Polyangium spumosum: one gene and its partner. The protein of the gene in region 2 interacts with the protein of the main gene of each other region in a pairwise test. Links are inferred from orthologs where the notes say so. Each region holds a gene or a part of one and is shown on either strand. Other genes may lie near its edges.

Region 1 (6,069 bases), on a different replicon or contig from region 2:
CCGGCGGGGGCGGCGGGGGCGGCGGCGGGGGCGGCGGGGGCGGCGTCGTATCGGCGCCAGCACTACCGGCCGTGTGGATCGTGCAGCCAGTCATCGTGCCGACGGCACCAACCGTCAGCACGGCGCAAAGAACGGGAGCCAGGAACTTTTGCATAGAGATTGATCTCCTTCGAGAATCGCGGGCCGCGGCCAAGCCATGGTTCACCGGCGTGCAGGCAGCCGCCGAGCCGATCGGGGTCTTGGACGCGCTTCTATCAGGTTTCTTCAGGCGGTTTGGAGTTTTTCGTTCGCCGCTCGACCCTTCCCCGAACGTCGAAGCGCCGGGACGCCTTACGCGTCGTGCCGATGCTCCCTCGACGTTTCTCCCGGACCAAACGGCTCACCCGGGCACGTTCTCGCCTCACGCGCGCCGGTCCCCCCTTCCCATCACGTCCCCCCTGACAAACCAGAGGGCGCCGCCGGACCACACGCCGTCTCCCCCGCTGGCATGCGCCGGTTGCGCCCTCTGCTTCGTCTTCGTGCACCTCTCGTGGTCACGTCGGGCGCGAAGAGCCGGCCGAGACGCCGGCCCCTCGCGTCGACGTGGACCTTCACGGCATCGCGCAGGGGTCCGGCGGGGGCATGGCCGGCTCCGCCACCGGGCCGAGCTGAACGGCCTTCGCGTTGAAGCCGAGGCCGATCGAGATGCCGTCGCACTCCGCCTCGGGGTTCTGCGTGCCGTCCTTCATGATGTCGGACGCCTGGCGGATCAGGTTCAAGATGCTCTGCAGCGTCGGCGAGTTCGGATCACAGAACGACTCGTCGAACGCGGAGGCGACCTTCGAGATCTCCGTGATGAGCTGCTCGGTCTCGATGACGCCGGCGATCGTGCCGTTCTCGCCGCCGTTGCGGCTCTCGTCGAGGTCCACGGTGATGACCGCGCTGTTGATGTCGAGCGAGATCGTGAACCCGCTGACCGAGAGCGCGAGCTTGACCGTGCCCTTCGTGCCCGAGACCCACGTGTTCTTCACGACGTAGCTCTTCGGGAAGACGATCTTCGCCGAGGTCGGGTCCATCGTGTTGTTCAGGAGCTCGGGGATGAGCGGCCACTGGTCGGTGCCGTCCCACTTCGGCGCCATGCCGAGGTCCGCCCCGCCGTAGAGCTTCGTCGACAGGTTGTTGCAGTCCGACGCCGTGCCGAGCGTCGGCATGTCGAGCATGATCGTGAACTCGCCGTTCGCGATCGCCTCGTTCGCCTGCACGCTGATGTCCGACGAAAGGCTGATGATGGTGGGCAGGATGTTCTTGCCGAACGAGTTGTCCCGGCCCTCGTCGCCGTCCGGATAGACGGACGCCGGCGCGCCGCCCGCGCGCGGTTTGCACAGACCAACCGACGCCTTGGTCGAGGCACGACCGTCGAGATCGTAGCCGAACTCCCTCCAGGCACCCGTGGGATCCGGCGTGCCATCACGCTTCGTATCACCAAGGAAGATCTGGCTCATCGCCATGACCTTGCCGGCGCCCTCGCAGGCCGCCGAACCAGCGGCCTCTTCCGGAGGCGCGAGGCCCGCGGGGTCCTCGGGCGGAGGAGGCGGCGGCGGCGGGTTCTCGTTGGTGTCACCTCCGCAGCCCAGAACCGCGATGGAAGTTGCCGCGACGACGGCACAGAGAAGACGGGTGCAAAGCATAGAAACGTGACTCACTTTCCCGAACCCGATTCGCGGGTCGTTAAGCGCACGGCAGCCAGTCGAATGCCCGTGGATACGGCGCATGCTAGCCATGCTGCGGTCGTTTCATCAAGGGCGAACCCCGCGCGCGGAGGCTCGTGCACGACCAGAGTGCAGCCGTACGATGCAGCTTCACGAGCAACGCGAAGCATCATGATCACGCGCCAGCGAAGTGACGCGCTTATCCTGACGTGAAGCTCCCCCCGAGCGCGCCCCCGAAACCCCGAGGCTAGATCGATCGTGTCAGCCGAGTTCGTTCATCTGCACGTCCACTCGCAGTACTCGCTGCTCGACGGCGCCCTCAAGATCAAGGACCTCGTCACCAAGACGAAGGCGCTCGGCATGCGATCGGTGGCGCTCACCGATCACGGCAACATGTTCGGCGCGATCCAGCTCTACAAGACGTGCAAGGACGCGGGGGTCAGCGCCATCCTCGGCTGCGAGGTGAACGTCGCGCGGCCTCGCTCCGCGGAGCGCGCGGCGCCGAGCGGCAAGCACGAGGACGCGCCGGTCGATCACCTGGTCCTGCTCGCGTCGAACCTCGAGGGGTACAAGAGCCTCGTGCGGATCGTGTCCGAGGGGCACGTGACGCCCGCGAGCGGCGCCGCGCCGAGCGTGACGCTCGACTTCATCACCCAGCACAGCAAGGGCCTCATCGGCCTCACCGGATGCATGGGCGGCGTGCTCGCGCAGCGCGTGCTGGAGGAGGGCGAAGACGAGGGGCGCGCGGCGATGGATCGGCTCGTGGAGGCGTTCGAGCCGGGCAACCTGTACGTGGAGCTGCAGGATCACGGGCTCGTCGAGCAGCCGGTCCTGAACGGGATCCTCACGCGGCTGGCGAAGGATCGCGGGCTGCCGATCGTGGCGACGAACGACGCGCACTTCGGCAGCCGCGACGACGGCGAGGGGCACCTCTACCTGTCGTGCATCGCCGCGAACCGCTCGTACGCGGACGCGTTCGCGGCGCACCACCAGAGCTTCGAGATGTTCCTCAAGTCGCCGGACGAGATGGCGCACGTCTTCCGCGACCACCCCGAGGCCATCAAGAGCACGCTGGAGATCGCCGAGCGATGCGCGGGGCTGAAGCTGAAGCTCGGCCAGCCGATGCTGCCGACGTTCGCGCTGCCGGAGGGGTTCGATACGAACTCGTACTTCCGGCACGTCTCGCACGAGGGGCTGACGAAGCGCTTCGAGGAGTTCCGCCGCGGGGGAAAGAGCGTCGATCAGGAGGCGTATCGCAAGCGCCTCGACATGGAGCTCGACGTCATCATCGGGATGAAGTTCCCCGGCTACTTCCTGATCGTCTGGGACTTCATCCGGCAGGCGAAGGAGATGGGGATCCCGGTCGGACCGGGCCGCGGCTCGGGCGCGGGCTCGCTCGTGGCGTACGCGCTGCGCATCACGGACCTCGACCCGATCCCGTACAACCTGCTCTTCGAGCGCTTCCTGAACCCGGAGCGCGTGAGCATGCCGGACTTCGACGTCGACTTCTGCATGGACCGGCGCGACGAGGTGATCCGGTACGTCGCGGAGAAGTACGGCAAGACGAGCGTCGGTCAGATCGCGACGTTCCACGAGCTGAAGGCGAAGAGCGTCATCAAGGACGTGGCCCGCGCGATGGGCTTCCCGCCGGCCGAGGCGCAGAAGATCGCGAACCTCATCCCGCAGAAGGGGCCGGGGCAGACGTACACGATCCCCGAGTCGATCGAGATCGAGCCGAAGCTCAAGGCGCACATGGAGAGCGACCCCTCCGTGCGCGAGCTGCTCACGCAGGCGCAGAAGCTCGAGGGCCTCACGCGGCACGCCGGCATGCACGCGGCCGGCATCGTGATCAGCGAGGGCCCGCTCTGGGACCACGTGCCGTGCTTCCGGAACAACGAAGCGCTCGTCACGCAGTACTACAAGGACGACGTCGAGCAGGCGGGCCTCGTCAAGTTCGACTTCCTCGGCCTGAAGACGCTCACCGTGATCGACATCGCGGTGCGCCTCATCCGCGCGCGGCCCGATCAGAAGGGCAACAAAGACCCCTTCGACATCAACGCGATCTCGCTCGAGGACGAGGAGACGTTCCACCTCCTGCAGTCGGGCGAGACGACGGGCGTGTTCCAGCTCGAGTCGAGCGGCATGCAGCAGCTCTTCAAGGACCTGCGCCCGACGAACTTCGAGGACATCGTCGCCGCCGTCGCCCTCTACCGCCCGGGCCCGCTCGGCACGGGCATGGTGAAGGACTTCGTCGACTGCAAGCACGGGCGCAAGCCCATCACGAAGATGCACGACCTCGTCGACGGTCTGCTCGAGCCGACCTACGGCGTCATCGTCTACCAGGAGCAGGTCATGCAGATCGCGCAGCAGCTCGCGGGCTACACGCTCGGCGGCGCAGACCTGCTCCGGCGCGCGATGGGCAAGAAGAAGCCCGAGGAGATGGCCAAGCAGAAGTCCATCTTCGTCGAGGGATCCTTGAAGAACGGCGTGTCCGAGAAGGACGCCGATACCATCTTCGGGCTGCTCGAGTTCTTCGCGGGTTACGGCTTCAACAAGAGCCACTCGGCCGCGTACGCGCTCATCACCTACCAGACCGCGTACCTCAAGCGGCACTACCCCGTGGAGTTCCTCTGCGCGCTGATGACCGCGGATCGCGACAAGATCGAGAAGGTCGTGCGTATCATCGCGGAGGGCCGCGCCTGGGGCGTGGACATCCTGCCGCCCGACATCAACGAGTCGAACATCGACTTCTCGGTCGTCTACAGCGAGCCGGGCAAGGCCACGAAGAAGACCGGCCGGAAGGCGCCGAGCAAGATCAAGGACGCCGATCCCCACGACCCGAAGATCCGCTTCGGCCTCGGCGCGATCCGCGGCGTGGGCGAGTCGGCGCTCGAGGCGGTGCTCGAGGCGCGCACCTCGGGCGGCCCGTTCTCGGATCTGTTCGACTTCGCCCAGCGCGTGGACGCGCGGCGCGTGAACAAGGGCGTGCTCGAGGCGCTCACGCAGTCGGGGGCGTTCGACGCGACGCTCTTGCCGCGCGGGATCACGCGGGCGCGGGCGTTCGCCGCGCTCGATCAGGCGCTCGAGCGGGCGAGGAGCGCGAGCAAGGATCGGGAGCGCGGCCAGGGTTCACTCTTCAGCCTCTTCGCGAAGGCCGCGCCGGCCGACGAGCCGAAGCTCGACGAGTACCCGCAATGCGAGCCCTGGGATCTGCGCGAGATGCTGGTGCGCGAGAAGCAGTCGCTCGGCTTCTACGTCTCGGGGCACCCGCTCGAGCGGTACGGGACCGAGCTCGGCCGCTTCGACGTGACGCCCGCGAGCGCGCTCCCGCAGAAGGACGCGTGGTCGAAGGTGCGCGTGGCCGGGATGGTCGAGGGCTACCGCGAGCGCATCTTCAAGGGCGGCGGCGGGAAGATCGCGTTTTTCCACCTCGAAGACACGAGCGGTCGCGTCGAGGTGAAGGTGCGCGACAAGCAGATCGAGACCTACGGCACGCTCCTGCAGGGCACCGAGCCGGTGCTCGTCTCGGGCAAGGTGAGCTTCCCGCAAGTGGAGGAGGGCGCCGAGGAGGAGCAGGCCGCGCCGCGGGAGCCGACGTTGATGCTCGACGCGGTCGAGCTTCTCGCCGACGCGATCCGCGCCGAGACGAAGAGCGTGCGCATCCGCGTGCAGGCGCGGAAGGCGACGCGGGATCACATCGGCAAGCTCAGGGACGTGCTCTCGTCGAGCCGCGGCGTGTGTCCGGTGCAGCTCTTGATCCAGCTCGACGACGGTGCCGAGGCGGTGCTCGCGCTCGGACGGGATCTCACGGTGACGCCGAGCGACGAGATGCTCGCGCGGCTGGAGAAGCTGTTCGGGGAGAAGGTCGCGGAGCTGCGTTGACCGTAGCGCCGGGGTTTCACCCCGGACCCGACCAGGGGTTGTCCACCCCTGGACCCGGACCAGGGCAAGCCCTGGACCTCAGGTGCATCAACCGCGATGCGGTCGATGCACAGGCATGCGTTCGCCATGGCTCGGGACACGCGCGCCATGGTTCGGGACAGGTCCGCCATGGCCTGGGACGTGTGCGCCATGACTTGAAACACGTCCGCCATGGCTTGGGACAGGTCCGCCATGGCCTGGGACGTGTGCGCCATGACTCGAAACGCGTCCGCCATGGCTCGCGACGCGTCCGCCATGGCTCGCGACGCGTCCGCCATGGCCCGCGACGGATCCGCCTTGCTTCAGCCCGGCTCCGCCGCAGCCGCCCGCCTCCGCGTCGTGCCGAGCAGCCGCCGCGTCGTGATCGGCATGAGCTGCGGGATCGACGGATCCTGCTCGTGCGCGCGGTTCCACGCCTTCATCACCCGCTCCATGTACAGAAGGCAGATCCCGTCCTGCA
Region 2 (5,915 bases):
CACGAAGAGATCAAGACCCAGCGCAAGGTCGCGCTCCGACTCGGGCACCTGTCCGACGACGCGGCGTGGAAGATCAAGCCGGCAAAATTATCGGAGCTCGTCGGCGGGACGATACGATTCGAGGCGCTCACGGACGACGATTTCACGTATGACGCGCGCCAGAAGGGCGTCGACATGAAGATCGGCCTCGACATCGCGTCGCTGGCTTACAAAAAGCTCGTCGACCAGATCGTCCTCGTTGCAGGCGACAGTGACTTCGTCCCGGCTGCCAAGCTGGCCCGTCGCGAGGGCATCGATTTTGTTCTGGATCCCATGTGGCACCACGTCCACCCGTCGCTGAACGAGCACATCGACGGGCTTCGATCCACCTCGCCGAACCCCAACAAATTCGCGCAATGATGGGCGCCTGATCCCGCTCGCCCCGGCATCGCGGACGAGGCGGCGCAGGTGATCTCGCGTTTCATCGAGAGCTCGCCGCCGCGCACCTTGCTCTTCGTCTTCGGCGACCACGGCTTCCGCCTCTCGTGCGACGCCCGCGGCACGGCGCCCGCGACCCAGGGCGGCGCGAGCCCGGAGGAGGTGCTCGTGCCGGGGTATGCGTGGCTCGTGGGCGGGGTGCATTGAGGGGAGGCGGCCCCGAAGCCGTCGCCGTCGATGGGAAACGGCTTCGCGGCGGCCGCGGAGGCGTCTTTCGGGTGGGAAACGGCTTCGCGGCGACCGCGGAGGCGTCCGCGACCGAACCCAACGGCTCTGCGGCGACCGCGGAGGCGTCCGCGACCGAACCCAACGGCTCTGCGGCCACCGCGAAGGCGTCCGCGACCGAACCCAACGGCTCTGCGGCCACCGCGGAGGCGTCCGCGACCGAACCCAACGGCTTCGCGGCCGCCGCGAAGCCAAATCCCACGGCCGAGAACGCTCCTCAGAGCAAAACGAACATCACGACCAACCCGATCAGGAGCACCACCCCCGCCCCCAGCGCCATGGCCATGTAAAACCCCCTCTTGTCATGGGCGTGTGTCGCCACGGTCGGCCGCTGGTGCAGCTCCGTCACCGTCATCTGCTGCGGCCTCGCGCTGAGCAGCGTCGGCGCCGCCATTCCAGGCGCGGGCACGTCCGGCGGCGGCGCGGTCGGCTCGTCCTCGATCGGCGAGGGGGATTCGAGGGCCGGCGGTTTGAAGACCCCGGACGGCTCGATGTAGACCTGCGTCGGCTCCGAATCCCATTTCGATCGCGGCGGAGGCGCATAAGCGGGCCTCGAGCGCGACGAAGGCTCGTCCGGCGGCCGGGACGGCGACGAACCCGGGGCCATCATCAGCGTGCCGAGCGGACCGGACGCCGGCGCCGGAAAGGCCCCCGACGCCGGCGCCGACCTCGGCGCCCGCGGCGGCGACGGCGGCGAGGGATCCATCACCAGCGTCCCGAGCTGACCCCGCGCGACCGGCGGCTCCTCCAGCACAGACGTGCGCCCGTGCGCGCTCGAGCTCTCCTTGTTGCTCGTCGTGGCCGCGGGCGCCGCAGCCGCCGCCGGCTTGCGCCCTTGCGCCGCGAAGACCTCCAGCATGTGCGCGACCACCATCGCGCTCCCGATCCGCTTGTCCCGCTCGCGCTCCATGCAGCGCGCCACGATCTCCTCGAAGGCCGGATCCACCGAGGGCGCGTGCTGCGAGATGCGCGGGATCGGCCCGCTCGTGATCCGCGCCGTGATGTCCGCGCGCCCGCCCTCGAAGGGCCGCTGGCCCGCGAGCATCTCGAAGAGCACCACCCCGAGCGACCAGAGATCGGTCCGCACGTCGAACGACTCGGGCGCCGCGAGCTGCTCCGGGCTCCTGTACGAAGGGGAGCCCAGGCCGAGCGTATCGGCCACGATCGGCGGCACGGCCCGCGCGACCCACAGGTCGAGCAGCTTCACCTCCGGCGCGTCCGTGCCCGGCTCGCCTTGCAAGAACACGTTCGCCGGGCGCAGGTCGCCGTGCACGAGCCGCGCGCCGTGGGCGATCGAGAGCGCGGTCGCGATGTCACGCCCGATGTGCGCGGCGAGCGGCGGCGACAGCGCCCGCTCGCGCGCGAGCCGGTCGGCGAGCGTCTCGCCCGAGAGCAGCTCCAGCGCGACGAAGAGCTCGCCCGTCGGCGTCTCGCCCACGTCGTGGATCGTGCAGAGCGTCGGGTGCTTCGCGGCCTGCGCCGCGCGCGCCTCCTCGACGAGCCGCTGCCCGACCTCCTGGTTCGGGATGCTGAGGAGCTTCAGCGCGACGTGCCGCGACGCCGCGGGCTCCTCCGCCTCCCAGACGGCCCCGAGCGCGCCCGTCCCGATTTGCCGCACGAGGCCGTATTTATCGCCGATGAGTTCGCCGCCGCTCATTGCCCTGTTCTTGAATGGCCCGACATCGTGACCAGGTTCCCGGGTTTTCCTTCAATGCCTCAAAGCGATCGAATTCGCCGCGCCGCCTCTTCCAGCGCCGCGTCCTCCTTCGCGAAGCAGAACCGCGTGAGCGTCTCGCCCACGGGATCACCATAAAACGAGGTCCCGGGCACGCTGGCGATCCCTATCTTCTCGAGCAGCAGCATCGCCGCCGCCTTCGCGTTCGCCGCGCCGAGCCGCCGGATATCGGCGAGCACGTAATAGGCGCCCTTCGGCACGTAGGGCACGAGGCCCGCGTCCGCGAGCGCGCTGCACAGGATGTCGCGTTTCTTCTGGTAGCTCTGCCCGATCGAGCGGAAGTAATCGTCGGGCATCCCGAGCCCCGCCACCATCGCGTGCTGGAGCGGCGTCGGCGCGCAGACGTAGAGCAGGTCGTGGGCCACCGTGATCCGCCGCGCGGCCTCGGGCGGCGCCGTCAGATAACCGCACCGCCAGCCCGTCACCGCGAACGTCTTGGAGAAACCCGAGATCGAGACCGTCCTCGCCCGCGCGTCTCTCCGCGTCGCGAGCGGCACGTGTTTTTGCCCGTCGAAGACGATGTGCTCGTAGATCTCGTCCGTGATCGCCACGAGGTCGTGCGCCTCGATCGCGTCCGCGAGCCAGTCGAGCTCCTCCTCGCTCCACACCTTGCCGCTCGGGTTCGACGGCGTGCACACGACCACCGCGCGCGTGCGCGGCCCGATCGCCCGCGCGAACGCCTCCCGGTCGATCTCCCACGACGGCGGCCGCGTCGGCACGAGCACGGGCCGAAGGCCCATCGCGAGCACCGTGTTCAAGTGGTAGCCGTAATACGGCTCGAACAGGATCACCTCGTCGCCCGGATCGAGCAGCGCGAGGCACGCCGCCGCGAACGCGCCCGTCGCGCCCGACGTCACCACGACCTCGGAGGCGGGATCCACCTCCCGCCCGTATCGCTTCTTCAGATCGGCCGCGATCGCCTCGCGGAGCGGCAGGATCCCCTCGGGGGCCGTGTAGATCGCCACGCTCGCGTCGATCGCCGCGTTCGCCGCGCGCGCCACGGGCGGGGGCGTGGGCAGATCGCAGACGCCTTGCCCGAGGTTGATCCCGCTCACCGCCTCACACGCGCGGCTCATCGCGCGGATGTCGGAGATGACCAGCGACCTCATGCGTTGACCGATCCGCATGGCTGCACCCTACCTCAACACGGACCTGGAAGTCCCCTCCACTGCGCACATCGGTGACCACGAACCACCCGGCCGACCCTTGCCCGAGAGGCCGGGCCATGGCACCCCCGCGGCCGTGCGTCCGACGCCCTCCGCCGAGACCGGCCTCGTCCGTGAGGGTGATCGCGCCCTCGTCGCGGAGGTGTGGGCCCTCGCCTGGCCGGCGATCACGCACATGCTGCTGATCACGCTCGTCTTCCTGGTCGGGCGGCTCATGCTCGGGCGCTACTCGCCGACCTCGCTCGCGGCGATCCAGATCGCGGGCTCGACGACCTGGACCCTCTACTCCGTCTGCACGGCGTTCTCCGCGGGCACGCTCGCCGTCGTGGCGAGGCGCGTCGGTGAGCGGGATCGTCCCGCCGCGGCCCGCGCCGCTCGGGCCGCGTTGCTCTTCGCGGCCGGGCTCGGCGTCGTCGTCGCGTGCCTCGTGTTTTTCGCCGAGGGCCCCTTCGTCCGTTCGATCTTCCCGCGCGCCGGGGCGGCCGTGCAGGCGCAGGCGGGCGAGTACCTGCGTGTCGTGTGCTGGTCGATGCCGCTCACGTTCGTCGAGGCGATCGCCGCGGCGTCCTTGCAAGCCTCGGGCGACACGCGCACGCCGCTCGTCGTCGCGGGCGTGGGCAACGTCCTGAACCTCGCGCTGAACGCGCTCTTGATCTTCGGCCTCTTCGGCCTTCCCGAGCTCGGCATTCGTGGCGCGGCCCTGGCGAACGCGGCGACGTTTTCGCTCGAGGGCCTCTTGCTCACCTATGCGCTCTTTCGCCGCGCGAGCCCGCTGCCTCTGCGCGGCGCGGGGTTCGCGGGCGCGGGCGCGGCGCTCTCGCGTGTGCTCGGCGTCTCGGGCGCGGCGTTTGGCGAGAAGGTCGCGTATCACCTCGGATTCATGGTGTACGTCGCGATCATCGCGCTGCTCGGCGAGGTCGCGCTCGCGGCGCATCAGGCGGCGGTCAGCATCGAGTCGATCTCGTGGCTCTCGGCGGACGGCTTCGGCATCGCGGCGGGCGCGATCGTGGGGCAAAAGCTCGGGGCGAAGCGGCCCGACGAGGCGGCGCGCGGGGGCCTCGTCGCGGCGCTCTTCGCGGTCGTGATCCTGAGCCTCGTCGGCCTCTCGTTCTTGACGATGGCGCCCCTGCTCGTCTCGGCCTTCACCCCGGACCGGGCCATCGTCGAGACGGCCGTGCCGGCGATGCGCGTCGGCGCGATCGCGCAGCCGTTCATGGGCTTCGCGATGGTGACGGCGATGGCCCTGCGCGGCGCGGGCGATACGCGCACGGTGCTCTTCGCGATGATCCTGTGCAGCGCCCTGCGCGCGGGTGTGACGTGGCTCTGCGCGCTCGAGCTCGAGCTCGGGCTCGCGGGCGTGTGGATGGGCAGCACGGCGGACTGGGTCTGCCGCGCCGTGCTGCTCGGCTGGGCGTATACGCGGGGGCGGTGGAAGCGGGTCGAGGTCTAGGGGCGCTACGCGCCGCCCACGCAGGCGTATCCGAGGCAGCTCTGATCGTTCGGGCAGTCGTTGCTCGACACGCACTCCACGCCGAGGCATTGCGGGACGGCCGAGCACTCGTCGTCGCCGCAATTCGCGATGGCTTTCCGCTGGTCCTCGGTGAGGCCGTCGCAATCGGTGCGGCACTGCGCGGTCTCGCCCGCGGAGAGGCCGCAGCTCTGGAAATGGTCGCAGGCCGCCTTGCACGCGGCGAGGCTGTCGACCGGCGGGGGCATCACGGTGGAGCCGATGCACTTCCGGAACGCGGCCGAGCCCGTCTCGCAGATTTGCCCCGAGGGGCAGTTCTCGTCGCTGACGCAACCCTCCTCGCAGATGGAGATCGAGGGCTGCGCGCAATGTTGCCCCGGCGAGCAGGTGACGTCCCCGCACGTGGTGTAGCCAGGCCCCTTATCGGGCGTCTGGGCGTCGCTCGACGAGCAGCCGACGCCGGACGCGACGACGGCGAGGGCGAGGGAGGCGAGCGCGGACGAAGCACGGAGCAGCGAAGCTAGTTTCATGATCACCTTTCCTGAATGGCTGGGCCAGCTTTGCGACGAACGCGTGTTCGTGGCTACCGCCAACATTGCGACCCGTATTCTCGGATTTGCAAACGCGCGCGCCGTCGGCCCGGAGGTGGCGCACCCTACCTGGACGGGCGTGTCTGTCAAGAGCTCATGGTCGCGCCCGCCTGGCCGGAAGCGCGCGTGATTTCGCCCGCCCTCCCGTGGTATACGCCCCGCATGGCACAGGTCCACGGCGGCAGGCTCGTATCGAAGGCGCTCGCGCGGCACGGGGTCACGCACCTCTTCACGCTCTGCGGCGGGCATATCCA

Evidence for each region. The genes of interacting proteins can lie anywhere in the genome.
Region 1: the proteins of GF068_RS21320 (region 2) and dnaE interact in binary tests that used the Escherichia coli proteins (3 or more experiments, as listed by UniProt). The link is inferred for Polyangium spumosum from one-to-one orthologs.

What each region holds. Positions count from the first base shown.
Region 1 is NZ_WJIE01000001.1:332,660-338,728, forward strand. The notes cover bases 1,617-5,770. They hold dnaE (DNA polymerase III subunit alpha), read left to right. Parts: upstream 1,617-1,946; coding sequence 1,947-5,570; downstream 5,571-5,770. Other genes in these bases: GF068_RS01445 (hypothetical protein), read right to left, coding at 1,617-1,667. Also shown: GF068_RS01440 (OmpA family protein), read right to left, coding at 1-154; more of GF068_RS01445, read right to left, coding at 591-1,616; GF068_RS01455 (hypothetical protein), read right to left, coding at 5,912-6,069. UniProt on the Escherichia coli protein: DNA polymerase III is a complex, multichain enzyme responsible for most of the replicative synthesis in bacteria. This DNA polymerase also exhibits 3' to 5' exonuclease activity. The alpha chain is the DNA polymerase catalytic subunit.
Region 2 is NZ_WJIE01000006.1:92,476-98,390, reverse strand. Bases 1,492-4,458 are described here. They hold GF068_RS21320 (pyridoxal phosphate-dependent aminotransferase), read right to left. Parts: upstream 3,565-4,458; coding sequence 2,419-3,564; downstream 1,492-2,418. Other genes in these bases: GF068_RS21315 (MATE family efflux transporter), read left to right, coding at 3,680-4,458; GF068_RS21325 (serine/threonine-protein kinase), read right to left, coding at 1,492-2,359. Outside these bases: GF068_RS21335 (NYN domain-containing protein), read left to right, coding at 1-399; GF068_RS21330 (hypothetical protein), read left to right, coding at 448-624; more of GF068_RS21325, read right to left, coding at 920-1,491; more of GF068_RS21315, read left to right, coding at 4,459-5,053; GF068_RS21310 (hypothetical protein), read right to left, coding at 5,059-5,601; GF068_RS21305 (thiamine pyrophosphate-binding protein), read left to right, coding at 5,824-5,915. UniProt on the Escherichia coli protein: Shows aminotransferase activity with methionine and histidine as substrates, and to a lesser extent also with phenylalanine.